DNA from 3 places in the Planococcus faecalis genome. Region 1 is predicted to be linked to each of the others. Evidence: riboswitches for the same ligand, from Rfam matches in the RefSeq annotation. Region 1 holds a riboswitch; each other region holds the start of a gene.

Region 1 (10,662 bases):
TAGTTTGGGTGCTAATTCTTTTGGAATAACGATTTTAGGTACACCATATTCAATGATGACATTTACATTTTCAACACCAGCAGCTAATGCTTCTTCTTTGTACTTACCTAATAATTCTTCAGAAGTTTTTTTCGTCCGATCTGCAATGGTGCGATCGTAAGCTTCGATAGAACCGAACGATCGATTATCGATGATATGAACCAAGTGCAAAGTGGCGTTATTGCGCGTAGCTGCGGCTGCACCTTTTCTAAAAGCAAGTTCTGATTCCTCAGAGCCATCTACTGCTACTAAAATATTCGAATATTTTAACGTCATTTTGCGATTCCTCCTCGTCTCTATAGCTAGTGATTCGCTATAAGTTAAAGGAGTTCCTTCTTATTTGTCATAATCTTTCCATGATAGATGTCCAAATGGTGAAGTTCCGAATAAATAACAAGAGATTTATGATAAGATGAGTCAAACTGAACAGTTCGGAAAACAGCAGGAGAGGCTGGTGCGAGATGAAAAAAAGCAGTGAAAGCACGAAGTCGTTGACAGGAATAGAAGAATTGCTGTCTATCCGCCATCAAGTTAAAGAATTTAAAAAGGCTCATTACTTGTTTCGTGAAGGAGATAGGGTCGAAGGAATTTTTATTATTCGCTCTGGTAAAATTAGCATTGAAAAAGTGACGCCGAACGGTCGTGAACTTACGCTAAAAATTTGCGGTCCAGATCAGCTCGTCGGTGAAGTCACTATTTTTTCGGAAGCACCCACATATATGTTAGATGCTCGTGCAGTTGAAGAGACCGTATGCTTTCATATAGGGATGAAAGATTTAGAAGAGGCATTGCTACTGAATAGTCAGCTTGCGATGAATTTTATGAAATGGATGGGCATCGATCAGCAAAAAACCCAAACAAAGTTTCGTGATTTATTGCTTCATGGTAAAAAAGGAGCTTTGTATTCAACGTTAATCAGGCTATCCAATAGCTACGGAGTTGAAACAGAAAAAGGTATTTTGATTGATATGGTGCTGACAAATCAAGAGCTGGCTAATTTTTGTGGGATGACGAGAGAAGTAGTTAATCGTCTACTCGGAAATTTGAAAAAAAATGGAACACTGAGCTTGTCTGAAGGAAAAATTCTTCTTCATGATATGGAATATTTAAAAACAGAAACAAATTGTGAAAACTGTCCCATTTACCTATGCAAAATCGATTAGTGAAACGCCTGCCCATGTGGCAGGCTTTTTTTGTTGTGAATTTGTGAATTTGTTAAAAAAAGATGTGCAGTGTGAGAAATATCACAGTGTGAAACCTCAAGATAGCATAGTCTAAAAGTAATGATGATAGGAATAAGAGGTGAGGGAAAATGCGTCAAGAAAAGCAAGAGCCGGAGACGAACCTTAAAGGAACTTTCGCAAGTGTTCTTATCGTGGGAGTAATCATTGTGGTGATGTGGGTCGCTGTTTATTTGTTGTATGTAGCTCGTTAAGAAATGACGAAAGGAGTAGGTTAATATGCATTTGCATAAGTATGAAAAAATTTGGCTCGCGTTAGGGATCGCATCTCTAGTTGTATTTTTAAGCGTAGTAGGAGTGAGTGCATTTTCTCAGAATCACACACCTGCTGGAGGAATGGAAACCATTGATCCCAAAAAGGTAAATGAAACGGCACCGTTTGACAATCCGGGCGTTACTCAATTAGATGACGACACCTATCAAGCAACAATTGTGGCGATGGCCTTTGGATACACCGCACCGGAATTGAAAGTTCCAGTGGGCAAGGAAGTTATTTTTAAAGTGACCAGCACCGATGTAGTTCACAGTTTTACAATTGATAACACGAAAGTCAATATGATGGTCGTTCCAGGTCGCATTACGACAAAATCTTACACGTTTGAAAAGCCCGGTACGTATTTGATTCTTTGCAATGAATACTGTGGGACTGGTCACCATATGATGTATACAGAAATAGAGGTGTATGAAGAATGATTGCTTTGCAAGATCGCAAAATTGCTTTATGGAATATTGGTGTCGCGTATGCTGCCTTTTTAATCGGAACTTTATGTGGACTTCTTCAAGTATTTATCCGAAATGATGCACTTCAATTACCAGCGTGGTTAGATTATTATCAGATTTTAACGGCACATGGTGTTTTACTGGCACTTATTTATACGACATTTTTTATTTTTGGATTTTTTATTACAGGTATGAGTAAAAGCTTAGGCAGCTTTGGACCTAAAGTTCGCTTGTTTTCTTGGATTGGTTTTTGGGTGACGTTGCTTGGGACTGTTATGGCAACGGTCATGATCATTTCTGGACAAGCCTCCGTCATGTATACATTTTATGCACCTTTAAAAGCAAGCGGCTTTTTCTATGTCGGACTTGCGTTGGTCATTATTGGAACGTGGATTAGCAGTTTCGCATTGGTCGGTCATTACCGCGTATGGCGTAAAAATAACAAAGGTCAATTGAGTCCTTTGTTTGCCTTTATGACCATTACCACCATAATTATGTGGATCATCGCATGTCTAGGTGTTGTAGCGACTGTGCTTTTCCAATACATTCCGTGGGCGTTCGGGTGGACCGATACAATTGACGTCGAACTTAGCCGCTCTTTATTTTGGTATTTTGGTCATCCACTTGTCTATTTTTGGTTGCTACCAGCCTATATGGCTTGGTACGTAATTGTACCAAAACTACTAGGTGTAAAAGTATTCAGTGATTCTCTAGCACGGTTGTCTTTCGTTCTGTTTATCTTATTTTCAATTCCAGTTGGTTTTCATCATCAGCTGACAGAACCCGGTATCTCAAATTTTTGGAAATTCCTTCAGGTTGTTTTAACATTTATGGTCATCGTTCCGTCCTTGATGACGGCATTTTCGATGTTTGCAACGTTTGAAATTGCAGGTCGTAAAAACGGCGGCAAAGGTCTTTTCGGTTGGTTTACGAAATTGCCTTGGAAAGATATTCGCTTTACGTCTATTTTTATCGCCATGCTGTTCTTTATTCCCGGTGGAGCTGGCGGAATTATCAATGCAAGTTTCCAGTTAAACGAAGTGGTTCATAATACATTATGGATTGTTGGACATTTCCACATTACTGTAGGAACTCCGGTAGCGATGACATTTATGGGCGTAACATTTTGGCTGATTCCCTATTTAACGGGTCGTAAATTTACTAAATCTATGAAAGTTTTAGGACTGGTGCAAATTATCACGTGGTCTATCGGGATGCTATTAATGTCGACAGCGCAGCATCTATTAGGTCTTCTCGGAGCACCAAGAAGAACCGCTTACTCTAGTTATAACAATCATCCCTCTTCAGCAGAATGGTTCGATGGTATTTTAACCAATCATGTCACAATGGCAATTGGCGGCAGCATTTTATTTGTGTCGGCAATGATCTTGATTTACATCGTTGTCATGACGATGTTCCTTTCGCCAAAAGCTGTTGAAGCGAAAGATAGGGTTGAGTTTCCGATGGCTGAAAGTGATATGAGCAATACACCAAAATGGTTAGAAAATTGGTGGATTTGGATTGGGCTTGCTTTGGCACTCATTGTACTTGCCTATGCAATTCCATTAACACATATGATTCAACATGCACCGCCAGGCTCAGAAGGATTCAAAACGTGGTAGGAGTTGAAGAATAATGTTCACAATGGTTTTATCGTTAATGGTTGTGTTTATCGCATTTACTGCAATGTTAGTTGAAATCTCTTCTATAGAAGATTGAACAGGAGGCAGTCAAGAAATCAGTTTACGTGATTTCTTGACTGTCTTTTTAATTTTATGAGTAGTCGCAATTGTGTTGTGTGACAGCTTTCGATATATTGGAAAGAAAGAGACAGGAAGTTGGGGCTTATGCGATGACGATTTTGGAATGGCTGTTTACAGCAATAAGTGTGTTTTGGCTAAGTGAATTTCTAATTTTTCGCAATCGTGGGATTGGCCAAGGCGATTCGTTGGAAAAACGTACGTTTTTTTCGATTTTCGGCGTCTTGATCGCAACAATTCTAGTGGCTTTTGCATTGCAAGAACTGGCACTGTTTGAATCACTCGTAGTTGTCGGGCAATTAGTAGGTGTCATCTTACTTGCTGCGGGTGTGTTTTTACGGTTTTGGGGAATTTTACACTTGAAAACACAATTCACACGTTACGTTACAGTTCGAGAAGGCGATGAAATCGTCAGTACCGGGCCTTACCAGAAGCTACGGCATCCATTGTATACGGGTTTGTTGTTGATCACAATTGGCATGGCGCTTTTCTTTAGCAGTATGATTGCAGCCGTTGTGGGAGGAAGTGCCATGATTTGGGCATTACTTCAACGCATCAATTATGAAGAGGCGTTGCTAATTGAGAAATTTGGGTCTGATTATGAGCAGTGGATGAAGCAGCGCGCGCGATTGATTCCGTTTATTTACTAATCATAAGATCTGAGCAAAAGCTATTATTTTCTTCTGTGGAGAATAATAGCTTTTTATTGAAAGTGTGAGCATTTTCTTTTACATCGTACACGATATAATTTAATGTAGATCGTGTAAGATATAAATGGATGGAGGAACATATATAATGAAAACACTATTTGAAACAACAATGATTAATACAGGCGGAAGAGACGGAGCGGTTTATTCACCGGATAACATTTTTTATATGGACGTAGCAAAACCACAAGCTCTTGGCGGAAGCGCAACAACTGCGACAAATCCTGAGCAGCTTTTTGCGGCAGGCTATAGTGCATGCTTTAACAGTGCGTTGGAATTGGTACTAGAAGCCGACAAAGTGGACATAGAGAAAAGCGAAGTAACCGCGACTGTTGCGCTGATTGTGGATAAAGACAACGGCGGTGTGAAACTAGCTGTGAAACTAGTTGTTGATATCACTGGGATTAGTGAAGAGTTAAAGCGGACATATGTTGAAAAAGCACATCATACGTGCCCGTACTCAAAAGCGATTCAAGGATCTGTGGATGTGGAACTAAGCATTCTATAATAATTCATGTAGGTGAGAGAAGAATGGAAAAACAAACAAAACTGGATCAGCAATTATGCTTTGAAGTGTATAAAGCTTCCAGTAATTTTTCGAAAATGTATGCTAAAGCACTAGAGCCGTTCAACCTAACATTTACGCAGTATCTCGTGTTGCTTGTTCTATGGGATGAAGACAAACTGCTAACAAAAAATATCGGTGAGCGACTAGGACTTGGCACAGGAACGTTAAATCCTATTCTTAACCGGATGATTGAACGTGGTAGGCTAATTAAACAGCAGTCCGAAACGGATAAGCGTGCATTTATCATTTCGTTGACGGAAAAGGCCAAAAGCGAACAATTAGCGGTTGAACAAGCTGTCTTTGAGAAAGTCACTAGCTGCAATTTTATGGGGGTCAACGCAATAGCGTTGATGAAAAATTTAAAAGAGTTGAATGCCGCTTTCAAAACCATGGATTTGTAAGGAAAATGACTTGAATCACTAAATAAGGAGTGATGGCAGATGGATATTTACGATATTGCCGTACCGAAACCGAATGGTGAAGAATATCAGTTAAGTGAATACAAAGGAAAAGCGATGTTAATTGTTAACACCGCCACAAAATGTGGGCTGAAAGATCAGTTTGATGGCTTAGAAAAAATGTACGAAGATTATAAGGAGCAAGGATTAGTGGTTTTAGGCTTTCCGTCCAATCAATTTAAACAAGAAGAAGCCACTGGAGAAAAAGCGCAAGAAGCTTGTCGTATGACATATGGTGTTACTTTTCCTATGCATGACTTAGTAAAAGTGAACGGCGAAGACGCACATCCGCTTTTTAACTATTTGACTAGCAACACAAAAGGATTTTTGACAAGTGGTATCAAATGGAACTTCACGAAATTTCTAATTGACCAGAACGGTAACATCGTTTCACGATTTTCTCCAAAAGATACACCTGAATCGTTTGAAAAGGACATTCAGAAAGTACTTTCCAAGTAACCAGCAAAGAGCCATGCCCACTCGATTGGGCATGGCTCTTTTTGTATGTGAATATGACACGTTGTCACTTCTTGTTAGACATATGACATGCTGTCATGTTAAGCTTTACTTGTGAAAGTGACAAGGTGTCACTGGTGTGCGTTTGATTTAGAAATGTAAAAATAAAACTACTATTGTACGCTGAAAAATCAAAATTGAGCAGAGCAGGTTCATAGTTGAAGAAGGATAAAGTGGATGTTTGAAAATTGAAGGAGACAACAAAATGGAAGCCAGTATAAAAGACGACTTACGAAAAATGAAAGATTCTCAAAAAGAAATTATGAGATTTATGATGGGCTACAAGTTCGCATTAGATGAAATAAATACAAAAATTAATATCTTACAGCAGGAATTCCAATTTGTTCATGACTATAATCCAATTGAAAATGTCAGTTCAAGAGTTAAATCTCCTGAAAGCATTATGAAAAAAGTGACAAAAAAAGGAATCGAACTTTCACATTCAGATATTAAAAAGACGATTAAAGACATAGCGGGAATTCGAATTACGTGTTCATTTGAAACGGATATCTATCGGCTAAGTACAATGCTACAAAACCAAGCTGATTTAAAAGTTCTTGAAGTGAAGGATTATATCAAGAATCCGAAGCCAAACGGTTACCGCAGTTTGCATTTATTGCTCGTGGTTCCTGTTTTTATGTCGGACCGCGTGGAAGAAGTTTGTGTAGAAGTGCAAATCAGAACCATTGCGATGGATTTCTGGGCCAGCCTCGAACATAAGATCTACTATAAATACAATAAAGAAGTTCCGGTTGATATTATTAGAGAGTTGAAAGAATCGGCAGACTCAGCAGCACAGTTGGATCGTAAAATGGAAAAAATTCAGCTGCGTATGAATAAGTTGAAAGACCAGATTGGTGATGATGAAGATCTTTCTGAGATTTTGATTGATAAAGAACGGTTCCGTTTACCAACTAATTTCACGTTAAATAGAATGACATAAGTTGATAGAAAGGGAGACAGCGATGCCAAAACTAACTTTTTATAATTTACCTAAGAACAAGCAACAGCATTTGATTGGAGCAGCTAAACAGGAATTCTCAAATGCATCTTTGTCAGAGGCTTCTATTGCCAATATCGTTAAAGCAGCGGGGATTTCTCGAGGCAGCTTTTATCAATATTTTGAAGGAAAAGAAGATCTTTATTTTTACTTGCTGAATGGCTACACGGTTGAACAAAAACAAATTTTCAGAGCAATATTGCAGAAAAAAAATGGGGATCTATTTCAAGCTATTAGTGAATTTTACCGATTTGCTGTAAAAGAAGAAGAATTACTCGACTTTAAACGAAACGTCCTTTTGAACATGACAGAACAAGTGGAGACGAAATTTATCAAAATCGTTAATGAAGAAGAGTCTGCAGAAGAATTCCAAGCGATTAGCCTTTTGATCGATACGACCAAGTTAAACGTTTCCGGAAACAAAGAACTATACCATTTGCTTAAAATTATGATTTCGGTGACCGTTAGGAATTGGATTGAATACTTCGCTAAAAACTTAACGATTGATGAGTCTATTGCAAATTACGAATTGGAATTAAAGTTGTTGAGAACAGGGCTTTCCCGTGTCTGACAAGAACATTTTGTTTAATTTTACGGCTTAATGTGATAAGATGTACTTCATCGTTGCAGTAATGTAGCAGTAATGGAGTGATTAAAATGAGCAAAGCAAAAGCGAAACCGAAAAGTGGTACGGGTCAGGGAACTGGCAAAAAAGGATGGACTCGCTGGAAATCTGGCGCCAACAAAGCCAAGAGCTTTAAACCGTATACGAGCAAAAATACTAAAAAAGCGGACGAGCCGAAAACAGAAAAAGAACTAGCTTCTGAATGGGTCGATGCATAGATAGGAAAGTAGGGGGAGTTGCTCAACTGGCAGCTCTTTTTTATTTGATGTGAAATCGCAATGGATGATAAGAATTTTTGTCTCATGAGTGGTAAAATTAGTAAGAATGAATGAGTTATTTTCGCGTATTGGTAAATACTGAAAGTTTTTTCGAAAAAGTGTAAAATGAGTAATAGATAGTTTCCGAAACGAAAGGGGTGAAGGGATATGACGAATGGACCAACTTCGTTAGTAAGTATTCCAGAAAAAGAAAAAATGTATCAAGAAATCGTGAATTATTCCGACGAGACAACAATTATCCATTCAAATCAGAAGGTTTTATATATAAACAAATCAGGTGCTGAATTTTTTAAAGCGAAGCAAGAAGAAGTTGTAGGGGCAGATGTAGTAGGAGTTTTTACAGATGACTTTAAAGAATTAATCACGAAACGGATTCAAAAAGGAATGGAAGATCGAACGATTGGAGAATTAATGGAGACGACTGTTAGACGTTTTGACGGAACTTTAGCCGATGTAGAATTGTATTGTTACCCGGTTCAGTACGGAGAAACGATAGCAATCCAGTCTATTATGCGGGACATCACGCTTCAGAAAAAAATGTCGCATGACTTTTTGCAACTTAAAAACGAAATTTCGGCACCAATTGTTCCGATCATTGATGGACTAGCTGTACTACCACTTGTAGGATCAGTCGATGGGGACCGAAGTATGCGCCTGCTCGATGTTATCCCGCAGAAAGTTCAAGGAGAAAATTTGCACTGTCTCATTATTGATGTTTCGGGGATTTACAATATCGATAATGTGGTTGCAGAATTTCTATACAAAATTGATCAAATCATGCGCTTATTAGGTATTCAAATTATTTTTACAGGAATTCGACCAGAACTGGCATTAAAAGCTGTCGATGTGCGCATAGACTTTAGCAAATTAAAGACAATAGGCACAGTAAAACAAGCTTTAAAACAATATTTGTTAGCTAATTAAAACGAGTTTTTAAATAGTCTTGTTAAAAGTATGAAAGTGGTTTATAGTGTATAGATACAATATTTAGTGTTTTTTATCATATTAATAACTATATGTAGTAAAAATAGTGATGAAGGTGCCTGAGAAGGCTTAAAAGGGAATCCGATAATACCGGAGCTGTACCCGCAACTGTAAGTGCTGACGAGCTATCACAATCCACTGTCCAATGGACGGGAAGGAGATAGCAGAGGACGACGCACAAGCCAGGAGACCTGCCTTTGTTTTAAGTTTATGATCTTCTCCGGGAGTTGAGAAGGATAACGAAGATATTCTGCGTAAGCAGCTGGTTTTTTGCTGCCTTTATTCGCTATTCTGCGTTTTCCAACCCATCCTCCTTGAGAGGATGGGTTTTTTTGTTTTACATAGAAGGAGGAAATGCAATCATGACAGAACCATTAGCAGCAGGTGTAGCAAGAACCATTCAAACAAAGTTAGTGTTGCCACCTGATACGAATCATTTAGGAACGATATTCGGTGGAACCGTACTCGCGTATATTGATGAAATTGCCGCGATTACTGCCATGAGGCACAGCGGAAAAGCAGTCGTAACAGCTTCGATTGATACGGTAAATTTTTTATCTTCTGCTAAAGTAGGGGACATCTTCATCCTAGAAGGTGTTGTGATATCGACAGGTAGAACATCGATGGAAGTGTACGTTAAAGCTGAATGCCAACAAATTGAAACCGGCAATAGAAATTTGACGACGACAGCCATTTTGACAATGGTTGCAGTCGACGGTGACGGCAAACCGACGCCAGTCGTTGGTGTTATACCGGAAACTCCTGCTGAAAAAGAATTATTCAAAAGCGCACAAGAGCGGAAGCAACGACGCATGAAAGTAAACGAATTCGCAAAGGAGTTATGCTGATATGAATATGAAAACAGATACAACAGAAATGGACGCAGTAGAAAAAGCGCTCAAGCGAGCAACTGAGGTTTATGGACTAGATACGCGCGAGCTACTAGAGCGAGCAGCAAAACTCGCTGAACAAGCAAAAGGCGAGCAATCCTTACTTTATGCATTAAATCGTATCACCATGGACGAGCCAGACTGGACTTACGTAGCGGCAGAGTTGTATGTCAGTGATTTGTATAAGAAAGCCGCAAGCAGCCGCAATTATTCCGCTACTGAAAAATATGGTGACTTTTATAAGTTAATCAAAGTATTAACACAAGTCGGGATCTACTCAAAAGAGCTCTTAGCTTCTTATTCACAAGAGGAGATTACAGAAATAGGTCAAGAAATCGAGCCGAGTCGGGATTTGCTATTTAACTACATCGGTTTGTTTTTACTGGCAGATCGTTATTTGGCAAAAGACTATGAAGGGCAGTTGTTTGAACTCCCGCAAGAGCGCTTTTTAGTTATTGCCATGACGTTGATGCAAAATGAGCCGCAAGAGCGTCGATTAGAGCTTGTTAAAGAAGCGTATTGGGCGATGAGTCATTTGTATATGACCGTTGCGACTCCAACTTTATCGAATGCAGGTAAAAGTTTTGGGCAATTGTCTTCGTGCTTTATCGATACGGTAGACGATTCTTTAGACGGCATTTACTTAAACAACTGGGATATCGCGCGTCTTAGTAAAGATGGTGGGGGCATCGGCATTTATTACGGCAAAGTAAGAGCGTTAGGCTCAGACATTAAAAAATTCAAAGGCAATTCCTCAGGCGTTGTACCGTGGATTCGCTTGCTTAACGATACGGCGGTCAGTGTGGATCAATTAGGTCAGCGTCAAGGAGCTGTCGCGATTTACTTAGATGTCTTCCATAAAGACATTATGAATGG
Region 2 (10,662 bases), 1.6 Mb from region 1:
TGGTGAAATTTTTGAAACAAAAGAGTTGGAAAGCTACACAAAACAAGAGCTGAATCATGCTTCTTACACCGACTCTATCACTCTTTGGCAGCAAGGCATTCAAGAAGAGGTCAAACAGTATGAGCTTTACGACAAACACCCCTTGTTGCGTGGGATCGTTGGAACTAGCGGACTGGTATTTGGTGTAGCTTCCATCTTTTTCGGGTTCTTAGAATTGTTTCCAATGATGGTTGTTTCTATAATCATTGCTATTGGCTTTATTGGATTTTGTTTTTACTCTCCGATTACTTATAAAGGCCATGTGATTCGAGAAGAATGGAAACAGCTACGGACTGCGATGAAAAATCTAGAGCCAACAGCTTGGAATCATTTAACGCAAGACGAAAAGATGCGTGCTTTTAGCTACCTACTTGGGGCAGACGAAAAATCCACCCACCTTACAACACTAAGCTTCACCACTGCCTATAGCGATTCGGCATTTGCAGATTTCGGATTGTTTTATAATCCTGTTTTGTTGACTGGACTGTTTGTTGCTGCCTATTCCAGCACCAGCACTTCTGCTAGTGCTTCAGGAGCGATATCTGCAGGCGGGGGTGTTAGCGGTGGCGGTGGTGGATCTGGTGCATTTTAATCGCTTGACCAAGAGGCTGAGAAAATCTCAGCCTTTTTTTGTTTTGCCCGCTGTTTCTTAGGGAACAACAAGTAAAACGCAATTTTATACAACAGGAGGAACTTCTCATGATTACGACAAACTCTGCTTTATTAACGAAAGAAGATTTTACAACACGCACAGACTTGCCTCAATGGCTATTAGCCGAATACACTACTTTTCACAAAACTGTAACGGATAAAACTTTTCCATGCTACTTCGGCATGAACGGCGAGATGAAAGGAGAATTACGCTATGCGTATATCACACAAGAAGACTGGCGCAATTTACCTGCAGCTGTTGATGCATTCTTAACGTTATTTGATGACCCAAAGCATAAACGCCACGGGCTATTTGTCTTTGTTGAGCCTTTCAAGAAAGAAGCTTCACTTGAAACTTATCGGCAACAGTTTTGGGACATTTTGCAGTACTTACATGATGAAGATGACACAGAATGGCCGAAAGAAGCCCCGCGCGATCCAGACCATTATTTATGGGATTTTACTTTTAAAGGGGAACCCATCTTTATTTTTGGCAATACACCCGCTTATAAACAGCGCAAAACTCGTGACCTCGGCAATGCGATGGTTTTAGGATTCCAGCCCCGCCGTATTTTTAAAGGATTAACAGGAACTGAAAAAGGCGGCATAATGTCACGTGATAAAGTTCGACAACGTGTAGAAGCATGGGATCATTTGCCAACTCATCCCGACATTAGCCACTTTGGTGACCCACAACATAACGAATGGAAGCAATTTTTCATCGGTGACGACAGCGAACCTATCCAAGGGAAATGTCCATTTACTCACAAAGAAATGAAATGATCAGTAGATTTACCATTAATGAAAATTTTTTGTAAATAAATCTGAAAGACCAAAAAGAGCCGTGCCGGTATGTTTGCCGGCACGGCTTTTTAAATTGACTAGATGAATTTCCAGCCACTATGGCTTGTTAACGTAGAGCAGTCGTTTTCCGTTCATAAAACTGCACATCTCTAGTCACATTAAACGCTTCGTCTTGATTGTAAAGAAGCATATCAAATAGTCTTTTTACCGCTTCTTGACCTAAATTTTCCAGGCTATCGGACGTTCCGACAGAAGTTAAGTTCAGAGATGAATGTTGGCCAATCTCTGAATTGCCAATTCCAACGATGCTGATGTCTTGTGGAATTTGATAGCCTTCCTGTTGATAAAAATCCAGTAATTGGATGGCAATTTCATCAGTAGCAGCAACAATAGCTGTCGGCTTTTTCTTTAATGCTTGTAAATTCTTAAAAGCTTTAAATAACGAGTTTTTATCTGTCTCCGTAACCACTAACCGCTTTTTACGAACTTTGATTTTCTGTTCTTGAATAGCTTGAATAAATCCTAGAAGACGATTATTATAAGAGGGATTATTCAATGTACCTCCTACCCAAGCAATTTCTTGATGGTTCATTTCTATTAAATGATGGGCAGCTAAATACCCAGCTTCAGTGTCATTCAAGCCAATTGAATGATGACTACCTGAATAATTAGAGTTCAGCAAAATCACCGGTGTGTTCGATTCACTTATTTTATCATACTCTTCTTTATTCAGTAACACAGAAATCAAAACGATGCCTTGTGCTTTGCTAGACAATACCGCATCGAATACATCCGATTCATTTTCTTTTGCAATAAAATGACTAATTACTTCATAGCCTTGCTGCTTTGCATAATTTATAATAGCCGGGGTGGCTTCAGTAAAGATTGGATCATCTAATGATCCAACTACCAAATGAATTATTTTCACTTGGTTCGCATTCGCAGTAAATGGAACAGTCTCCTCTACTCCACCCAATGAATAATTTAGCTCATTCACTGCAGCCATTACTTTATCGTACGTGTCTTTCCTTACTTGATCTGGTTTATTCAGTACGCGTGAAACAGTCGTTTGTGATACACCTGCATGTTTTGCTACATCAGTCGTTGATACCAAATCTATCACCCTACCTTCTTTTTTCATCTAATTGAATTCACTATTCAACTGATTTTTCACCTAAATTTATTTACCCATTCATTGTATCACGTCTGCAAAAATAACTACACTTAAAAATGAATAGCATCTACAAAAAAAACATTTACAGTAATAGGAGGAATGATTAGTCATGATGAATAAAGAAAAATACCTAGCTCGTTTTAACGCTTCTGCGATTCAAGAATATTATTTGCAAGATTTGACTGAATTGCAATCTTTGCATATGCAAAATATCCCATTCGAAAATTTAGACGTTATGCGACATGTTCCAATTTACTTAAACTTAGAGAAAATTTATGAAAAAATTGTTAATCAGCGGCGAGGTGGGTATTGTTACGAATTAAATGGGTTGTTTCACTGGCTTCTCAGTCAGTTAGGATATCAAGCAAAACTAATATCGGCAACCGTTCAAAGACCAAATGGCACTTGGGCCAAAACTGATACGCATGCGGCGATTCTCGTGGAGTTTGATACGCTTTACTTAGTAGATGCCGGTTTTGGAGACTCGACGATGAGTCCAATTCCGCTTGGTGGTGAACGCCATACTGATCACAGTGGTACTTACCGCATCGAAAAAGTGGATGACGTTTATTATGATCTGATTCGTGAAAATGAAGAGAACGAAAAAGTGCTTTATAGATTTTCAACAGATGAAAAGCAGCTGGTTGACTTTCATGAAGGATGTGTCTTTAATCAAGTATCTAAAGACTCTTCTTTTACACACAATGACTTAGTCACTCGGGCAACTCAAAACGGACGAATTACTTTGTCAGATCATCAGTTAACACGCTCAGAAAATGGACGAAAAACAAAAATCGAGCTGTCTCCAGCCGATAAGAGGAACGTATTAAAAGAGGAGTTCGGAATAGATCCAGCTAGCTTGGAATAACGCTATGATTTCCTGCATAAAAAAACTCCTCGCTTTTAAGGCGAGGAGTTTTTGTGTTTTAGTTAAATAAATCTGGGTAAATTGTTTTAGCTACTAATTCCACAGCGTCACCAATGCGCGGTCCAGGGCGTGATGTGATATCAGAATCCAAGAAAAAGACTTGATCGTTTTGAATCGCTTCGATATCGCTCCAGCCTTCACGTGCTTTGATCTCCCCGATTGGATCTTCCGTATAAGAAACCGTTGTTGTGATAATTTCTGGATTTCGTGTAATGACTTCTTCTTCTGAAATTTTTGGCCACCCTTCGAGGTCACCAAAGATATTTTCGACATTGGCATGGTTCAGTATTTCTTGTTGGAACGTTTTTTGACCTGCTGTATAAATTTCGGGCGAAGGACTGATTTCAAAAAACACTTGTTTTTTCGCTTCTACCCCTTCTATTTTTTCTTGTACTTCTTCAATTTGCTGCTGAATTGAGCTATTTAACGTATCCCCTTTGTCTTCAAGACCCATGACGGTCGAAATTTGTTCGATGTCGCCATACACATCTTCAAAAGATTGCGCTGATTCAATAACAAATACTTGGATACCTGCAGCTTCTAACTCTTCATAACCGGTTGGCGCACCTGTAGAATAACCGATGACGACATCTGGATCCATTTCAATGATGCGTTCTGCGTTAAAAACGACTGAATCTGAAATACGTTCAACTTCAGCTGCTTCTGCTGGATAATTATCATAATCAGTCGCGCCAATCACTTTTTCTCCTGCGCCAATGCCATACAAAATTTCAGTATTACTTGGAATAAGTGAGACAACTGTTTTAGGTACTTTTTCAAACGTCAACTCGTTGTCTAAATCATCTGTAACGGTATAGTTTGCTTGTTCCTCTCCTTTATTCGTTGGTTCTGCATCTGTTTTTTCTGTTGTTTCTGATTGACAAGCACCTAGAGTTAAAACAACTGCTCCGATAGCTACGTATTTGAACGAGGAAATTTTCATTGTTGATTGGTCACTTCTTTCTTTTTAGGTCTAGTTGGATAGGACTTGCTGACGAACGGGATTTCTTCCACTCCGTGATGCTGATTAACATAAACAGCCATCGTAAAAAGCACGTTGGCTAACAAATTGGCATAATCAAAGAGAATGTTCGGTATTTCTCTTTCTAAACTCACTTTGTGCAAGGCTCTTACTGATTTTTTCGCTTCACTGCGACAAACATGCAGGACGCATGCAGCGTGTGTTCCTTGCGGCAAAACAAAATTACCGATTTTATCCTTTGTGAAGTTTACATAATAATCATACATGTTACTTAGCTCAATCAAGTCTTCCTCATGAACGGCTATTTTACCGCGAACTGAGCCGTTCAAATGATAAGCCATAGGTTGTAAAATCTGCAGATCTCGTTGTATAGCTTCTATATCTTGTGTCAATGACAGGGCTTCTCCGATTCGGGTAGTTAACGAATCAGTCCTAATTTCAAAATCCACAGTAACTGCAGATTCCTGCATAAATGGATAACAAAGATAACGCATGTCTTTTTTCATCATTCCACCTCACTTCCGTTTGGTGAAGATCATGGCATTGAACGCTCTCTAAACAGCAAAAAGCCGCCCTCAAAAGAGGACGGCGGCATAGCTATTTAGAGACATACTTCAGCAGTCAAAATAGAAACGTTGCCGTATGATTCCCTTATCTTCCGAAGAGTAAAAATACGTTCAAAAAAAGGTAGGTCTCCTGGCTTGTGCATCGCTTTACTTTAAGAACCTTCCCGTTTAGTTGGTAACACTAAACAGTGGCATTTTCTTATTTCATACGCACTTACAGTTGCGGAAACAGCCCCGGAATCTAACCGGGTTCCCTGTTATGCTGACGAATCAGCACCTTTTTTCTGCATGATTATTCACTTGTTTCTAGTTTAGCATATGTCGTACGACAAAAGACATACTTATCGAACGATTATTGTTGATTGACCAGCAGTTTCACTTTAGGCAGTTCGGCAAAAACGATTCGTTTATGCCATCTTAAATAAAGAGCATGCTCTGGCGAAACGGGTATTTTTATCCCTCTTTTTAATTGGTAGGTGGGATAATGTTCTTCTGGAATTTGACTCGAAATACGGAGACTTCCGCCTCCGGTAAATGCGATGAATCCCGCTGAATACAAAGCAGCATGATTGGCACAAAGTAAGATGCCATTAAAAGCATCTAGCCGCTCTTCAGCTGAGCTGTCTTTCCAAGGCTTGGCATGCGTCGCTTTCAACACAGTGTCAATACCAATTCCACAAAGTGGACATTCTCCGTTCCAAAGCGGCAATAAACTTTCTCTGAATTGTTCTTTACCTCTACGCATTTTCGTTTTGATTTGTAGTTCTGCTTCTGCAATCAAGCTGATTAATGGATCATGCTCTGTTTTTTTAATCACTTCCATTGACAACTCCAATTGTTCGACTTCCAAGGTGAAAATATTTAAGGCGCTAATTAGTTCTAAAAATTTCATCGCCAGTTCTTCATTGCACGGATACAAATAACCTGAATTGCCACTAGCATCTTCTTGAAATGCCGCGTATTTTACGGGCAGTAAAGGCTCTATGTCGCTAAAAAACGCCTTAATGGATAACGGATTGTCCAATTCGCGATAAACAGCCCGTGCGATAAATACCTCTTCAGTGCTGTCCTGCTGCTCGTCTGTACTTTTAGGTTTGGTTCCATGTTTACAATCTTCTCGTACATGACTAATAGCTACTAAAAATCCTTTTACATAATGAAAAACGATATCGCCTTTTTTTAACTCCTGCATTCGTTTCCAAGAGTGTGGAATCATCCCCGATTTATCAACCCTCGGTGACCAAAGAACCTCTGCGTTGCGTTCTTCTTGATAGGTCTCTCCTTGCATAACAATAAAACTATTCATGAATATCCTCCTAATAATAACATTGCTGAAATTCAATGACTCCTATGTAATATATCAAGTTAGATAAAGAAAAACCTTTCCTTTTATTTTAACTTAAATCCAAAGCTTTTGTTGGGATTAAGAAAAGCATAAGCGCCGCAACAAAAAAAGCCACTATACGCAGTGACTGTTTCATCATTTTTTCCGATTAAGATTTTACCAATTCACGTGTGTTTATTTCAGAATGAGCTGTCACACAATTTCTTCCATTATGCTTTGATTCATACATGGCACTATCGGCTTCACCAATCAATTCATCTAAGCTTTTGTCTCCTGTACTCATGCTGACACCCATTGACACTGTTAGTTTTCCTGCTGGTTGCAACTCTTCTCCGACAAACGGATAAAGCTCTATTTGTTTTCTAACAATTTCAGCAAGCATCAAAGCTTCACGTTGGTCTTGAGGGTTCGTAATGCAAAAAATAAATTCTTCTCCTCCATAACGAGCTACATGATCTTTGCTACGCGTATTGTCTTTCATTAATTGGCCAAGCGAACGAAGTACGGCATCTCCCTTTTGATGCCCATGTGTATCATTGTAAATTTTGAAATAATCCACATCCATCATAACAATGGCGAGTGGAATTTGTTGCACAATCAACGGCGCTAGTGTCTTTTTGAAAAAACGGATATTGGGCAACTGCGTCATCGGATCTTGATTTGAGTAATATTCCAGTTCTGTTCGCAGCAATAGTTGACGACTTTCTCCATTGGTGATTAAACCCATCGCCAATACCGCAACTCCAGCAAAAAACAACATGGCAATAATAATAGAAATAGTTGCTGGTGTAAATAAAAACATCCAGACTGATTTCAACATTTCGAAAATCAAAAAACCAGCCATCATTTTTTTGAGATTCAATAAATTGAAAAACTTATTTGATGATTTTTGATTGTGAAACAAGCTGCCAATAACGACTGGCAGTACAATCGTTTGCAAAATACCCAATACAACCGTCGGACCTTCGAAAGAGTACCGGAAGTATGCCGGGAATATAGCAGATAGCAGTCCAACTTTCCAACCAGCAATGTATGAAATAAAATAAAGTGGAACTTCACGCAAATCCAGTCTCATGCCCATATAAAAATACGGATTATACATGACGGAAAAGGTTAAAAAACTTATGAAGACAACACTTAATAGATATAAGAACTTTGATTCAGTCAAGTTTGGGAATAATAATTCTTTTGCTTTTAACGCCAAATACAATAAGGCGATAATTAATGCCATGTTTTCAAGAAAGAAAAAAAGCAATGCTGCCATCTATACATCTCCTATTCATAAGATATTCTATAATAGTCTACAGTTAATAAGTCTAAAAATATAGATTAAATACAATATTGTACAAAATTCTAGTTGATTTGTGCTTTTCCTTTTCATATCCATGTATTTTTTATAAAGACAAAAAACACTTTAGCAATCTCAGTTCAAGACTGCCTAAAGTGCATGTATTGACTAAAAAAATTCTAGAGTAATTTCGACATAAACCATTCATTCATGTAGTTACCACCAATACCAATCGACTCTCTTTTGAGTCCCTCTACTACAAAACCTCTTTTTTTATACAACGCAATGGCAGCGTGATTGTGTTCTAATACGGTCAATTCAATGCGGCGAATTTCTTTGTCTTTTGCCCACTCTTCCATGGCCACGAACAATTGACACCCTATACCTTTTCCCCGCTCTCGCCGCGAAACGCCTATTGCGATGTGAATCGAGTGTTGCTTACGTTGGATTTCTTCTCCTATCGCAAACAAATATCCCATTAATTGTTGACCTTCCTCTGCAACGAACACAATTGACTCTTGCCCCATTGAAAAAAGGCGTTGTTGTAATTGCTCAGGAGTCGTCTTTCGTTCACCAGGATCAAATAGCATCAACCCGGATTGTTCAACTTGTTTCATTAGGCTAGCCAATTGTTCGGCATCCTTTGGAACTGCTTTTCTAATCAACACAGCCATTCTCCTACCTTTTTAAACGAAATTTTCAGATGATTTCGGGTCTATTCGCCAGTTTTCTTTTGGGCTTTCTGACAAATAATCCTGTATATACAAGAAGCGTACCAATCATAAGCAACACGCCCATATAGACAGACATCATCGTTGGAATTAAAAAAGCACCAATAATAATGGTCGAGCGCGCTAAAAGATCTGCCCCACTAAATGAAATGTTAGAAAACGCCGAATACGATCCCCGTTTGTCTTCTGGTATCATATTGGCCATTTCCGCATTTCGGACAGGTGAATAAACCAACTCCCCAATCGTGCCAATAAAATTAAACAAAATCAATAAATACCAGCTATTCGCTGATGTAATCGTGACATAGCCAATACTGTAAAGCAATAATCCTGTCAATAAAACATGCTTTTTAGAAAAGCGATCCGTGAATCGATTGACAACAAAAGTAAAACAGACAACTAGCAACATATTTTGGATATTTAGCAAACTAAGCATTCGTACACCTGCGACATCAAAGTCTGCAATCGTGAATGTCTGAAAGCTTTCCGCTAACCGGACACCAATATAGCTATTCAATGAAAATTCCGCTGAAAATATAAACATCGATCCAATGACTACTTTAACAAATGGACGGTCCTGAAAAGCCACTCGATAGTTTTGCAGTAAGTCAATCAGAACATTGTGATGCTGTTTTTTCAAGCTCACAACACGCTCATCTTTCAACCAAATGTGATAGGCAATTGGCAAGCTTGCAGATGTCACTGTCAACAACATAAATAGTTCAATTTGATGATTAAGATACAACAAGCCACCAAGTGCAGCGCCAATAGCCATCGACAAATTGACCATCCAGTAATCGATGGCATAAATAGCTTTGCGATTTTCTGGAGTCGTTGAATCAATGATGATGGCATGCATCGCGGGGCGTCCTAAACTACTCGCAATTATGAAGAACACATAGGCTAATGCAAACAAGCCAATCCATCTATCCGTAGGTAGCAAGCTTACTGCCATTAGCAAGAACATACAGGCACTCAAGAAAGATGTCATGACCAGTACTTTTTTTCTAGGAAAGCGGTCTGAAATGTATCCACCGATCATATTCACAAAAAAACCGATGAATACGGTGATAATCAAAAAAGACCCCGCCCAAACTTTGCTCATTTCCTGTGCAAAGAAAAGAGCCATGAATGGCATCACAGCTGAAGCCACAGCTCGATTAAAAAAAGAAGTAATTAAACGCACTTTAATATTCTGTGGATAGTCTTTCCATTTCATCTTGTCAGCCTCCTTTGTCTTATGTATATTAAACTAGACGGAAAATACTAAAAATAGACAATTTTTATAGTTATGTCCACTTTTAACAGGAGGCATTATGGAAAAAATTCTTTTAGCGTTATGGCGAACTGTCCCATCTGGCAATATTAAACAAACTCAATTAGCAAACAAACTCGGTTTAAGCACAAAACAAACGGCACGTCTTCTCCGCAAATGGTCTGATGAGGGTTGGTTTACGTTTATTTCAGGCCAAGGTAGAGGGAACGCCTCGCATCTTCAGTGGCACCAACATGTAGAAGAAGTATATGAACAACAACTTCTACAACTGATAGAAGAAAAATCAATCGAAACTGTCAGCAAATATCTTTTATTTGATTGGTCACCCGAAGTCAAACAGCGTATCTTGCATCAAATTCGTGCTAATTTCGGTTATGTTCAAAATAGTATGGGCAACACGGACAAACTGATTATCCCAAGACAATATCCGTTACTAACACTTCACCCTCTCGAAGCTGCAGATATTCAAAGTGCCAATATGGTAGCCACTATATACAACAGACTAGTATTTGTTGATGCTAGTGGTGTCGTATATCCTGAACTAGCTCATAGTTGGGATTTAACAGCTACCGACCTTCGGCTATACCTAAGAAAAGAAGTCCGCTTTCATGACGGTTCGTATTTGTCTGCAAATGATGTAATCGACTGTTTAAACCGGTTGCGCACAGATTCTTCCTATGTGGATTTGTGGCAACCCATTACAGAGATTGTAGCGATTAGTCCCTATATTATTGATATTTCTTTTCCAAGCGGCTGCAGCTATTGTTTACAGATGCTCGGCATGATTAATGCCAGTATTTACAAAGAAAATGCACAGCAACTTACCGGTTCTGGAAGTTTTTTTATCGTAGAAAATCATGAACTTAAAACGACATTGC
Region 3 (10,662 bases), 480 kb from region 1:
ACACCAATTGGCAATTCTGTTGGTGAGATAATCGTTCGTGATACCAAATCACAAACGATCAAAAGAGCGGCTCCATTAATAAACGACAAAGGCAAAACGTGGCGATGATCCGATCCCCATAATAAACGGGTCATATGCGGAACGACCAATCCGACAAAACCAATCGTTCCAGAAACCGAAACAGCGGCTCCTGTTAGTACCGATCCGCCAATCAAGATCGTCATTTTGCTCTTTTTGACATCTACGCCTAAGTGCTGCGCGCGTTCTTCACCGAACAGCATCGCATTTAATTCACGACGCTTTAGCCATAATATGAAAGAACCGATTAACACAAACGGCAACGCCATTCGGACATATGGCCAACCACGCATAGACACACTGCCGAGCAGCCACCCGATAATTTGCCGTAACTCTTCTCCTGTTAAAGCAATCATTAAAGAAATAATTGATCCAAGAAATGAACTAAAGATGATTCCAGTTAAAATGACGGTTTCCATTTTCATCGAGCGATCCACCAGTTTTGCAAAGCTCATAACGGCAAACATCGTCAGCAATGCTCCGATCATGCTCATAACCGGTAAGGTGAAGGGTCCTAAAAACGGTATCGAAATACCAAAAAAGAGCGTCGTCACAGCGCCGACTGAGGCACCGGAAGACACTCCCAGGGTGTAAGGATCGGCCAATGGATTTTTTAAAAGCCCTTGGAACGCAGCACCCGCAATCGCTAACGCTGCTCCAACAAGCCCTGCCAAAATTACGCGAGGCATGCGAATATTCCATAAAATATTGGCCGCCGCTTCATCTGATGACGGATTCCACAGCACAACTGGTGAAATAGAAACCGTTCCAACGGTCACCCCGAGCAATACGGCTCCTACTAAAATCAGCAGAGAGACGCTGTATGCTACTAGATGTTTACTCATTGAAAACATCAGGATAAACTGCCTGTGCCATTTCCATTAGTCCTGCAGTTAAACGTGGTCCTGAACGAGTGAGCATATCTGAATTTAAGCTGTAGATGGCATCTTCTTTAACAGCTGTTACTTCTGCAAAGCCGCCACGTTTTTTAATTTGACCGACTGCATCTTCAACATAATCGCCTTCTGTCGTGATCATAACATCCGGATTTGCTGCAACGATTGCTTCTGGGTCCATAATAACCCATCCTTCTAATTCGCCAGCAACGTTTTCCGCATTAATCAATGTCAACATTTCATCCATGAATGTGCCGCTTCCCGTTGTGTAAATGTCCGGTTGGCTGCCGACTTCTAAAAAGACCGTTTTGGGTTCTTCAATTGTTGCTGCCAGTTCTTCGATTTCAGCCACTTGGACTTCCATTTCTGAAACTAGTTTTTCTGCTGCTTCCATCGTTCCTGTCGCTTGTGCAATTTCTGTAATTGAATCGTAAACTTCTTCAAAACTAGCCGCATTTTGAACGACGAATACGTCAAGGCCTGCATCACGTAATTGTTGCAATCCAGCATCTCCAACACCTAGTCCCGATTCGTGTGCAAGCACTAAGTCTGGCTGAAGGCTAATAATTTTTTCTACATTAAATTCTTGTCCCCCAATTTTTTCAACATCCGCTGTTTCTTCTGGGTAGTTATCATAATCGGATACGCCGACCATTTTTTCGCCTAATCCTAATTCATAAGCAATTTCTGTATTCGATGGAATCATCGAGACAATAGCTTCTGGCTCTTCTTCAATAACAATTTCATCTCCGACTGCATCTATGATGGTTACCGGATATTCAACTTCTGCTACTTCTGTCGGTGGTTCTGCTGGTGTTTCGACATCCTCTTCTGGCGTTGCTGTATCTCCACATCCTGCTAGTAAAACGGCTGCTAATCCCGCTGTTGCTCCAAACTTCCAAAACTTGTTCATCATTAAAATCCCCCTAGAGTGTCGTGTTTTTGTTATAAAAAATCGCTGCAGGCGGACGCTGATTTGTGGACTACTTAAAACTGACACAAAACAAAATCCCCCGCAAAGTTCTGCGAGGGATTGAAAGGACGCCATAAAAAAGCATGCGCATCCAGCCTTTCCTCGCAGGCATATGGGTGTGTTGTCATAAAGGCAGGTCTCCTGGCTTGTGATCATTGGTGTTTGCACCTTCCCAAAGCATTGCTTCAGTGGCATGTTGCAAATTCCTCTCACATACAGTGGCGGGACCGCGCCGGAGTTGAACCGGCTTCCCTTTTAACTCATGTTCTTAGACATAAGCACCTTTATGAATCGCTATAAAGTTCGAATTCTGTTTCATTATACACGTAACCGTTTAGCTTTCGCTTACATTTTTTCAGGAGCTCTAACGCCGACTGTTTTGAGTGCATTCGCTAACGTTGTTTTCACAGCCGTGATCAATGCCAAACGAGCACTTGTCATTTCGGCGTTTGCTGCATCTAATACTTTATTGGCATTGTAGAAACTATGGAAATTTGACGCCAATTCTTGAATGTACGTTGTAATGCGGTGAGGTGCACGTTGTTTCGCTGCATCTGCGATGACTTGTGGGAAATCCCCAATTTTTTTCAACACATCAATTTCTTTTTCAGAAGTCAACAAGTTTAAATGCTCTTCTGAAGCTAGTAAACCTTGTTCTTCTGCTTGACGCAAGATTGAGCTAATACGAGCATGCGCATATTGCGAGTAATAAACCGGATTTTCGTTGGACTGAGAAACAGCCAAATCCAAATCAAAGTCCATATGCGAATCGCCTGAACGCATCGCGAAGAAATAACGAACGGCATCTAGTCCAACTAGTTCGACTAGTTCGCGCATCGTTACCGCTTTTCCTGTACGCTTGCTCATCTTCATTTTTTCGCCGTCTTTGTACAATTGCACCATTTGAATAATGCTCACTTCAAGTGTATCACGGTCATACCCAAGCGCTTCGATCGCCGCTTTCATCCGTGGAATATAACCGTGGTGGTCAGCACCCCAAACGTTGATCAGCTTGCCAAAACCGCGTTGCAATTTATCTTCATGGTAGGCAATATCCGGCATTAAATACGTATACGTGCCATCATTTTTAATTAAGACACGATCTTTGTCATCTCCAAATGTTGTTGACCGGAACCAAGTAGCACCTTCTTCTTCAAAGACATGACCATTTGCACGGAGCTTAGCTAATGCTTCATCGATTTTACCGTTTTTGTATAAGGATGATTCTGGGTACCATTCATCAAACTCAACGCGGAAGTTTGCTAAATCTTGCTGCAGTTTAGCTAATTCCACTTTTAACCCGTGTTGACGGAATGTTTCAAAACGCTCTTCATGCGTCATGCTGACAAATTTTTCGCCATGTTCTTGAACCAGCGCTTCTGCGATGTCTTTAATATCTTGGCCACGGTAGCCATCTTCTGGCATGCTGTCGCCTTTGCCAAGTGCCTCAAAATAACGCGCTTCGATCGATAAAGCCAAATTGTTAATTTGGTTACCGGCATCGTTAATATAATATTCACGAGATACATCATATCCAGCCAAGTCTAGAATGTTGCATAGCGAATCGCCGACTGACGAGCCACGCGCATGCCCTAAATGCAGGTCTCCAGTTGGATTAGCCGAAACAAACTCTACTTGGATGCGTTCATTGCCGCCTGCCGTTGAACGCCCGTAATCTACTTTTTGCTCTAGTACGGTTTTGACAACGTCCTGCAAATAATCTTTTTTGATTGTAATGTTGATAAATCCGGGTCCAGCAATATCTACTGTTTGGATGTTCGCTGCATCTTTATCAAGATTTGCTACAATCGCTTCGGCAATTGCACGAGGTGGCTTTTTCGCCAAACGTGTTAATTGCATCGCAATATTCGTTGCATAATCGCCATTTGTTTTATCTCTCGGTGTTTCCAACTGTACTTCAACTGATTCTGTTGTTAACTCTGCTTTTTCGATTGCTTCCGCAAATGCTGTTTTAATGGCGTGTTGAACTTGTTCTACTGCATTCATTATTTAGCCTCCATAAATTGTATTTCCATTTCGTATTCACCGACATGTTCTGACCCTAATGCCATATCGTATCGAACCTTGAATCGTGTATCACTGATCAACAGTTCATGCGCTTTCGTCGTCAACATAAACGATCCTTGTTCATTTGTCAGATTGCCGGTTTGTTCTTTATGTAATAAAAAAGGGAGCCGCATCTGCAAGCCGCCGCTTCTCATAATCACCGCTTCATTTTCTTGAAGTTTAACCATCGTCCGAATTTCAAGGTCATCTTGCTGCTCGGCATACTGCAAATAGCGCAGCTGGTTTTTCTCCGTTAATGTTCCTCGAGATTCCAATACCATTACTTGTTCTTCCATTTCCGGCTGACGGATCGTCGTTGTCAGTTTTATTTGTACTGTCTTTTGCATGTCTCTCCGCCTCCCCGTCAAATAATAACCTTCTCATTATAGCCCGATTCACTCGGCTTTTTCAATACAGCACCTACTTGTTTGCACCAGTTCTTTTTACCGGGACGTTGCGAATGGAGAAATTCGATAAATTTATAGCAAAAACCGACCCTTTATTTTAGGGTCGGTTTATTTTTCATTCGTATGATTGGGTTTATCTTGACTGAAGTCCTAATAATTTAATCAATGGTTTGATGGTTAAGCCTTGAATGACTAAAGAAAACAGGACGACCGCAAACGTTAAGATTAAAATCGTTTCACGTCCGTCGAAACTTGCCGGGAGACTTAATGCTAAGGCAATCGATAAACTCCCTTTTAACCCGCCCCAGTTCAATAAAATCCGCTCTTTACGATTTAAGTCTTTAGCCGGCATTGTACTGAAAAACAGAGCAACAACTCTCGCCACTAAAACAATCACAATGGCCAACAAGATGATCAACCATTGGCCAGAAAAATCGATATTGCGAATTTCCAATCCGACAATCAAGAAAATTAACGAATTCGCAATAAGTGTGATGACGTCCCAAAATGTATTAATCGCATTTTTCGTTAACTCTGACATCCCGATTTTACCGCCGTAATCATTAAAAACAAACCCTCCTGCTACTACAGCGATGATTCCAGACACGTGTATATGCTCTGCGATAAAATAACTCCCGAAAAATAATAATGCAGAGATGGCAATTTCAAAAGGATAATCGTCATAAAAGCGAATAACTTGTGAAAAGAGGTACCCCAGAATGACACCCACCAATATGCCTCCTACAGCAAAACGAAGAAATAGCAACACACCACTGCCTAAGCCTGCCCAGCCCATATCAATATAAGTCAGTAAATAAACAGACGCGATTTGAAATAAGACGATCGCAATTCCGTCATTAAAAAGAGATTCGCCTTCCATAATTGTGGAAAGCTTTTCTGAAACCCCTGCAGATTTAAAGATGGATAAGACACTGATTGGATCGGTTGCGCTCATCAATGCCGCAAACGTAAAAGCGACCGCTAAAGGAAGACCTAGCAAAAAATGAGTTAAAAACCCAATCACAACAAATGATATAAATGTTCCACCTAAAGCAAGGCCTAATACGGTCTTTCTTCGTTTGTATAAATGATAAAAAGGAAGCTTTAACGTAGCATCACCAAGCAGGATAGGTAAAAACAAAGAAATGATGATCACTTGGAAAACTTCCGATTGTGTAATAAATTCTTCGGCCATGTCAATGAATGGAAATGGTAAGCTAGTCGTTCCCAGCAAAAGACCTACCAGAACTAATGCAATGGTGTCTGGTTGCTTGATTTTTCTGGCAATCCCGACAACTGTAATCGCAATGGCCAATAACACCAAGATTTGGATGAATACCTCATCAAACTCATGCATAAGTCACTGTCCTTTCTTTTTTATTGCTTTCTTCATCTATATCTCTTATTGGATTTTAATAAACGTAGCGCCCACTATTTCTGGAACCAAAAACAGACGGGAAAACAATTCGTTTTCTCCGTCTGCCTTATTTTAATGTTACTTCGTATAGGTAGTGACAAAAGAAGGTCGCGGAAAAATATTTGGTCGTTTGTCTATCCCTTCTTTTGTACCACGTTTTGCATGTGCATGACCATATGCTTGTGACTCTTGCCAATCTTTAAACGATTTCTCGTCTTTCCATAAAGTTAAAATAGTATAAGTATCCGAATAAAGCGGACGCAGTACACGTATTGCTGCAAAGCCAGGTTCTTTTTCTACCATTCCAACTCTGTTTTGAAAACGCGATTCAAAAAGATCGCGACCTTCATCTGTTACCGGAATATTGTTAAAAACCGCGTAGCCGCCGTCCTCAATATGGCCCACAGCGTTTAACACTTCATACGCTTCTGCGTTGCGTAAAGTTGTCCCGTCTCCTGCCTCGTAAAGCACCACAGCTTCTTTCTCATTCTGTAACTGGGTCATGTTCGCATTTGGTTGGTCTGCCTTAGTTTGTTCGACTTGAGCTTGTGGCCCCGTCCATTTATACAATTTCATGCTACGCACCTCTTCTACTGGATTCTTTTTTTCATTTTACCGTTTTCAAGAGAAGTTTTCTAATTTAGGCTCTTGCCACCATAAGAAAACCCGTCTAGAAACATTCCAGACGGGTTTGACGGTCTATTTAATTGGCTGGAAAAACGCCGCTTCGCTAGCGCGTCTTACGCCCGTCGAATCTACACGGCCGCTTGCGCTTTTCTTATTGGCTAGCTCTAGCGGCTAGTCCCTCGGGGTCTTAAGTCAGCCCACTGCAGAAATCAAGATTTCCTGCGTGTTCTGTCTTAAGCCTGTCGGGACTGAACAGCCGCTTGCGCTTTTCTTATTGGCTAGCTCTAGCGCACAGCTCTTTGGGTCATAAGCCGTCTCGACTGTGCGGCAAAGAACGCCGCTTCGTCGATCCGTCTTATGCCCGGCAGAGCTACATGTGCGCTTTCGCTTTTCTTTTTGGCTAGCTCTAGCGGCCAGATTCTAGGGTCATAAGTCACTCTAGCTGTGCGGCTGAAAAAACGCCGCTTCGCTAGCGCGTCTTACGCCCGTCGAATCTACACGGCCGCTTGCGCTTTTCTTATTTCACCCAACCTAAAATCATTTCGCGCATTAATTTGCTTGCTGTGTTCGCTGTTTGGTCGGAATGATCGTACACGGGTGCTAGTTCTACAAGGTCAAAACCGACGACATTGACACCTGATGCTGCGATTGCATGGATAGAAGCTAGTAATTCGCGAGACGTGATACCGCCTGCGTCAACTGTTCCGGTTCCTGGTGCGTGTGCAGGGTCTAGTACGTCCATATCAATCGTGACGTACACATTGCGCCCTTCAAGCGTTGGCAAAACTTCTTTTAACGGCTCGAGCACTTCAAATTTCGAAAGGTGCATGCCGTTTTCTTTGGCCCAGTCAAATTCTTCTTTCATCCCTGAACGAATACCAAATGAATAGACGTTCTTCGGTCCGATATGATCTGCGATTTTGCGTATCGGTGTCGAATGCGAATATTCTTCACCTTCGTAGTTTTCGCGAAGGTCTGTGTGCGCATCAAAGTGAATAATTGCCAGATCATCGTATTTGCTAGCGACTGCTTTCATTACGGGCAATGACACCAAATGCTCGCCGCCCATGCCCATTGGAATTTTTTCGTCCGCTAAAAGAGTGTGTACATACGTTTCGATTTCCACTAAGCTTTTTTCCGGATTACCGAATGGTAACGGAATATCACCTGCATCAAAAAACTTAACGTCTCCTAGCTCACGATCAAGGTACGGGCTATATTCTTCTAGTCCAATGGAAACTTCGCGAATTTTGTTCGGACCAAAACGAGAACCTGGACGGTAGCTAACGGTCCAGTCCATCGGCATGCCGTAGAGAACTGCTTTGGATTCTTCGTAATTCGGATGGCTTTTAATGAATACTTTTCCTGAATACGTTTCGTCGAATCTCATGTGTTATTCTCCTGTCAAATCTTTCACGAATTTCGGTAATACAAACGCAGCGTTGTGTAACTCTGGCGTGTAGTATTTCGTGTCGATTTCATGGAAACGTTCTGCTGGTACTTCTAGTGGGTTGTACTTTTTCGAACCAATCGTGAACGCCCACAAACCACTTGGGTATGTTGGAATGTTCGCCAAGTACAGACTAGTAACTGGGAAAATTTCTTTTACATCACTTTGCACTTGCTTGATCAAATCTGCTTTAAACCACGGGTTGTCCGATTGCGCGACGAAAATACCGTCTTCTTTTAAGGCTTTTGAAATTCCTGCATAAAAACCTTTAGAGAATAAGTTTACAGCGGGTCCAACAGGCTCTGTTGAATCTACCATAATCACGTCAAATTCGTTATCTGATTCTGCAATATGCATAAATCCGTCTCCAACAATTACTTCTACGCGTGAATCTTCTAAGCCTGACGCAATGCTCGGCAAGAATTTTTTCGAGTACTCGATTACTTTTCCATCAATGTCGACAAGTGTCGCTTTTTTAACAGACGGGTGCTTTAAAATTTCACGAATTACGCCGCCATCACCGCCGCCAACGACTAAAACGTTTTCTGGGTTCGGGTGTGTAAACAAGGGAACGTGTGCAACCATTTCGTGATAAACAAATTCGTCTTTTTCAGAAGTCATGACCATGCCGTCTAAAAATAGCATATTGCCCCACTCTGCTGTTTCTGCCATTTCAAGATATTGAAAATCTGTTTGTTCTGTATGAAGGGTTTTATTGATTTTCATCGTAATCCCAAAGTTTTCTGTTTGCTTTTCTGTATACCAAAATCCTGCCATCTATAACCAAACTCCTTTTCATTCTGAATAAAATCCACTTAAAAAAGTATAAGTGTTTTCCAAAAAAGTGCAATATTTATTTCATACTCCTCTTTACCCGCTCAAAGCTGCACTACACTAAAAATAAAAAGGTTTTCTGTGCAGGGAACTTTTTCCCTGCACAGAAAACCTTTTTAAATCCTGATGGTGCGGAGAAAGAGACATGAGGCATTGGGCTTGGGTTTTATCGCAATGGCTCACGGCACTTGCTCGCTATCAGGTGTCCTAGCTTTCTATTGAAAAGCTGTAGTTCTAGTGTACTGCCTTTTATAAACAACTTCAACCATCCGGTAGACGCAATTTGAAATGTCATACTCTGTTCAAAAAGCATTTTATTATCACATGAACACGTTTTTTATCATCTACCTAAGTCTTGATGAAGTTGCTCTGAGCTATTGTTCCACATTTCTGCGTTATGCGATTCTAAATAGTCGGCCAGTACGCGTTTTGATGGCTCATCCATTTGGTCCACAAGAATTTTGCGTTTCATTGATTTGTCCATGCGGTTCACGTGATCTGCTAAAATTTTGTAGCCTCTTCGTTTTTCACGATTGACGACCATTTCACACGCTGCAACTCCGGCGTAATAAGGGCCTACCGGATTAAAATCGATGGTGATCCACACAAGCCAATAATCTTTGCCACCTGCCGAATCTTCTCGGTTAGTTGTAAATTTAATGCCGCGCTCTACTTCACTGCGGGCATGCATGGCACCGATATCAATAAACGCTTCTTGCTCTTCTACGTCAATAAATAAGGGAGAAACATTCTCCAAAGATAGAGACCCAATGCCATAACCTTTATGGCCGTCCGTTGGATCATTTTTTATAATGGTAAATCCTACTTTTTGTTTTGGTTTTTCTTCATTCGCCATTGTCTGAATCCTCCGTTCTGCTATGATGATAGTATTCTTAAGAAAAGGAGCTGTATTCATTATGCCATACGTTACTGTAAAAATGCTCGAAGGTCGCACAGAAGACCAGAAACGCGCACTTGTTGAAAAGGTATCCGAAGCCGTTTCTGAAACGACAGGCGCACCAATCGAAAACGTAACCGTCTTTATCGAAGACATGAAAAAAACAGATTACGGCACAAAAGGCAAACTCTTTAGCGATCAATAAAGAAAAGTGAAAGCAGCCGTGTAGATTCGACGGGCATAAGACGCGCTGGCGAAGCGGCGTGTTTTCAGCCGCACAGCTAGCGTGGCTTATAACCCGAGAATCTGGCTGCTGGAACTGGACAACTCGAAAAGCGGAAATGGCCGTTCAGCTTCGACAAGCATAAGACGCGCTGGCGAAGCGGCGTGTTTTCAGCCGCACAGCTAGCGTGGCTTATGACCCGAGGAGCTAGGCACTTGCAACTGGACCATAGAAAAGTGAAAGTGCCTGTTCAGCTCCGACGGGCATAAGACGGACCAGCAGTGTGGTGCTCTCTGCCACACAGTTGGGTTGGCTTATGTCCCGAGGAGCTAGGCACTTGCAGCTGGATCAATAGAAAAGTGAAAGTGCCTGGTCAGCTCCGATAGGCATAAGACGGACCAGCAGTGTGGTGCTCTCTGCCACACAGTTGGGTTGGCTTATGTCCCGAGGAGCTAGGCACTTGCAACTGGACCATAGAAAAGTGAAAGTGCCTGGTCAGCTCCGACAGGCATAAGACGGACCAGCAGTGTGGCGCTCTTTGCCACACAGTTGGGTTGGCTTATGTCCCGAGGAGCTAGGCACTTGCAGCTGGATCAATAGAAAAGTGAAAGTGCCTGGTCAGCTCCGACAGGCATAAGACGGACCAGCAGTGTGGCGCTCTCTGCCACACAGTTGGGTTGGCTTATGTCCCGAGGAGCTAGGCACTTGCAACTGGACCATAGAAAAGTGAAAGTGCCTGGTCAGCTCCGATAAAAGCTAGATTAGACATTTCCCATAAAATAGCCAAAAAAC

The links. A riboswitch is a leader RNA that binds a small molecule or an ion and turns the genes downstream of it on or off. The one in region 1 is predicted to bind cobalamin.
Region 2: linked by a shared signal. The riboswitch ahead of AJGP001_RS08765 (hypothetical protein) and the one ahead of AJGP001_RS16490 (acyl-CoA thioesterase) in region 1 are both predicted to bind cobalamin.
Region 3: linked by a shared signal. The riboswitch ahead of AJGP001_RS14095 (ABC transporter substrate-binding protein) and the one ahead of AJGP001_RS16490 (acyl-CoA thioesterase) in region 1 are both predicted to bind cobalamin.

The regions. Positions count from the first base shown of each region.
Region 1 is NZ_CP019401.1:3,320,378-3,331,039, reverse strand. Features, by position in the region: gene AJGP001_RS16555 (universal stress protein) at 1-315, opposite strand, end outside; gene AJGP001_RS16550 (Crp/Fnr family transcriptional regulator) at 501-1,202, shown strand; gene AJGP001_RS16545 (cytochrome C oxidase subunit II) at 1,352-1,474, shown strand; gene AJGP001_RS16540 (cytochrome c oxidase subunit II) at 1,500-1,973, shown strand; gene AJGP001_RS16535 (b(o/a)3-type cytochrome-c oxidase subunit 1) at 1,970-3,622, shown strand; gene AJGP001_RS16530 (methyltransferase family protein) at 3,853-4,410, shown strand; gene AJGP001_RS16525 (organic hydroperoxide resistance protein) at 4,556-4,975, shown strand; gene AJGP001_RS16520 (MarR family winged helix-turn-helix transcriptional regulator) at 4,999-5,436, shown strand; gene AJGP001_RS16515 (glutathione peroxidase) at 5,476-5,952, shown strand; gene AJGP001_RS16510 (GTP pyrophosphokinase) at 6,215-6,952, shown strand; gene AJGP001_RS16505 (TetR/AcrR family transcriptional regulator) at 6,975-7,580, shown strand; gene AJGP001_RS16500 (DUF3934 family protein) at 7,667-7,852, shown strand; gene AJGP001_RS16495 (PAS domain S-box protein) at 8,060-8,836, shown strand; cobalamin riboswitch at 8,933-9,109, shown strand; gene AJGP001_RS16490 (acyl-CoA thioesterase) at 9,259-9,744, shown strand; gene AJGP001_RS16485 (ribonucleoside-diphosphate reductase subunit alpha) at 9,746-10,662, shown strand, end outside.
Region 2 is NZ_CP019401.1:1,755,435-1,766,096, forward strand. Features, by position in the region: gene AJGP001_RS08740 (DUF2207 domain-containing protein) at 1-631, shown strand, start outside; gene AJGP001_RS08745 (YqcI/YcgG family protein) at 739-1,473, shown strand; gene AJGP001_RS08750 (LacI family DNA-binding transcriptional regulator) at 1,601-2,617, opposite strand; gene AJGP001_RS08755 (arylamine N-acetyltransferase family protein) at 2,778-3,536, shown strand; gene AJGP001_RS08760 (ABC transporter substrate-binding protein) at 3,595-4,539, opposite strand; gene AJGP001_RS08765 (hypothetical protein) at 4,536-5,084, opposite strand; cobalamin riboswitch at 5,248-5,441, opposite strand; gene AJGP001_RS08770 (HNH endonuclease) at 5,497-6,450, opposite strand; gene AJGP001_RS08775 (GGDEF domain-containing protein) at 6,638-7,753, opposite strand; gene AJGP001_RS08780 (GNAT family N-acetyltransferase) at 7,957-8,445, opposite strand; gene AJGP001_RS08785 (MDR family MFS transporter) at 8,477-9,727, opposite strand; gene AJGP001_RS08790 (ABC transporter substrate-binding protein) at 9,825-10,662, shown strand, end outside.
Region 3 is NZ_CP019401.1:2,836,125-2,846,786, forward strand. Features, by position in the region: gene AJGP001_RS14090 (FecCD family ABC transporter permease) at 1-932, opposite strand, end outside; gene AJGP001_RS14095 (ABC transporter substrate-binding protein) at 916-1,887, opposite strand; cobalamin riboswitch at 2,062-2,248, opposite strand; gene argS (arginine--tRNA ligase) at 2,293-3,954, opposite strand; gene AJGP001_RS14105 (YwiB family protein) at 3,954-4,361, opposite strand; gene AJGP001_RS14110 (cation:proton antiporter) at 4,555-5,778, opposite strand; gene AJGP001_RS14115 (antibiotic biosynthesis monooxygenase family protein) at 5,917-6,414, opposite strand; gene speB (agmatinase) at 6,983-7,855, opposite strand; gene speE (spermidine synthase) at 7,859-8,692, opposite strand; gene AJGP001_RS14130 (YwhD family protein) at 9,090-9,605, opposite strand; gene AJGP001_RS14135 (2-hydroxymuconate tautomerase) at 9,667-9,852, shown strand.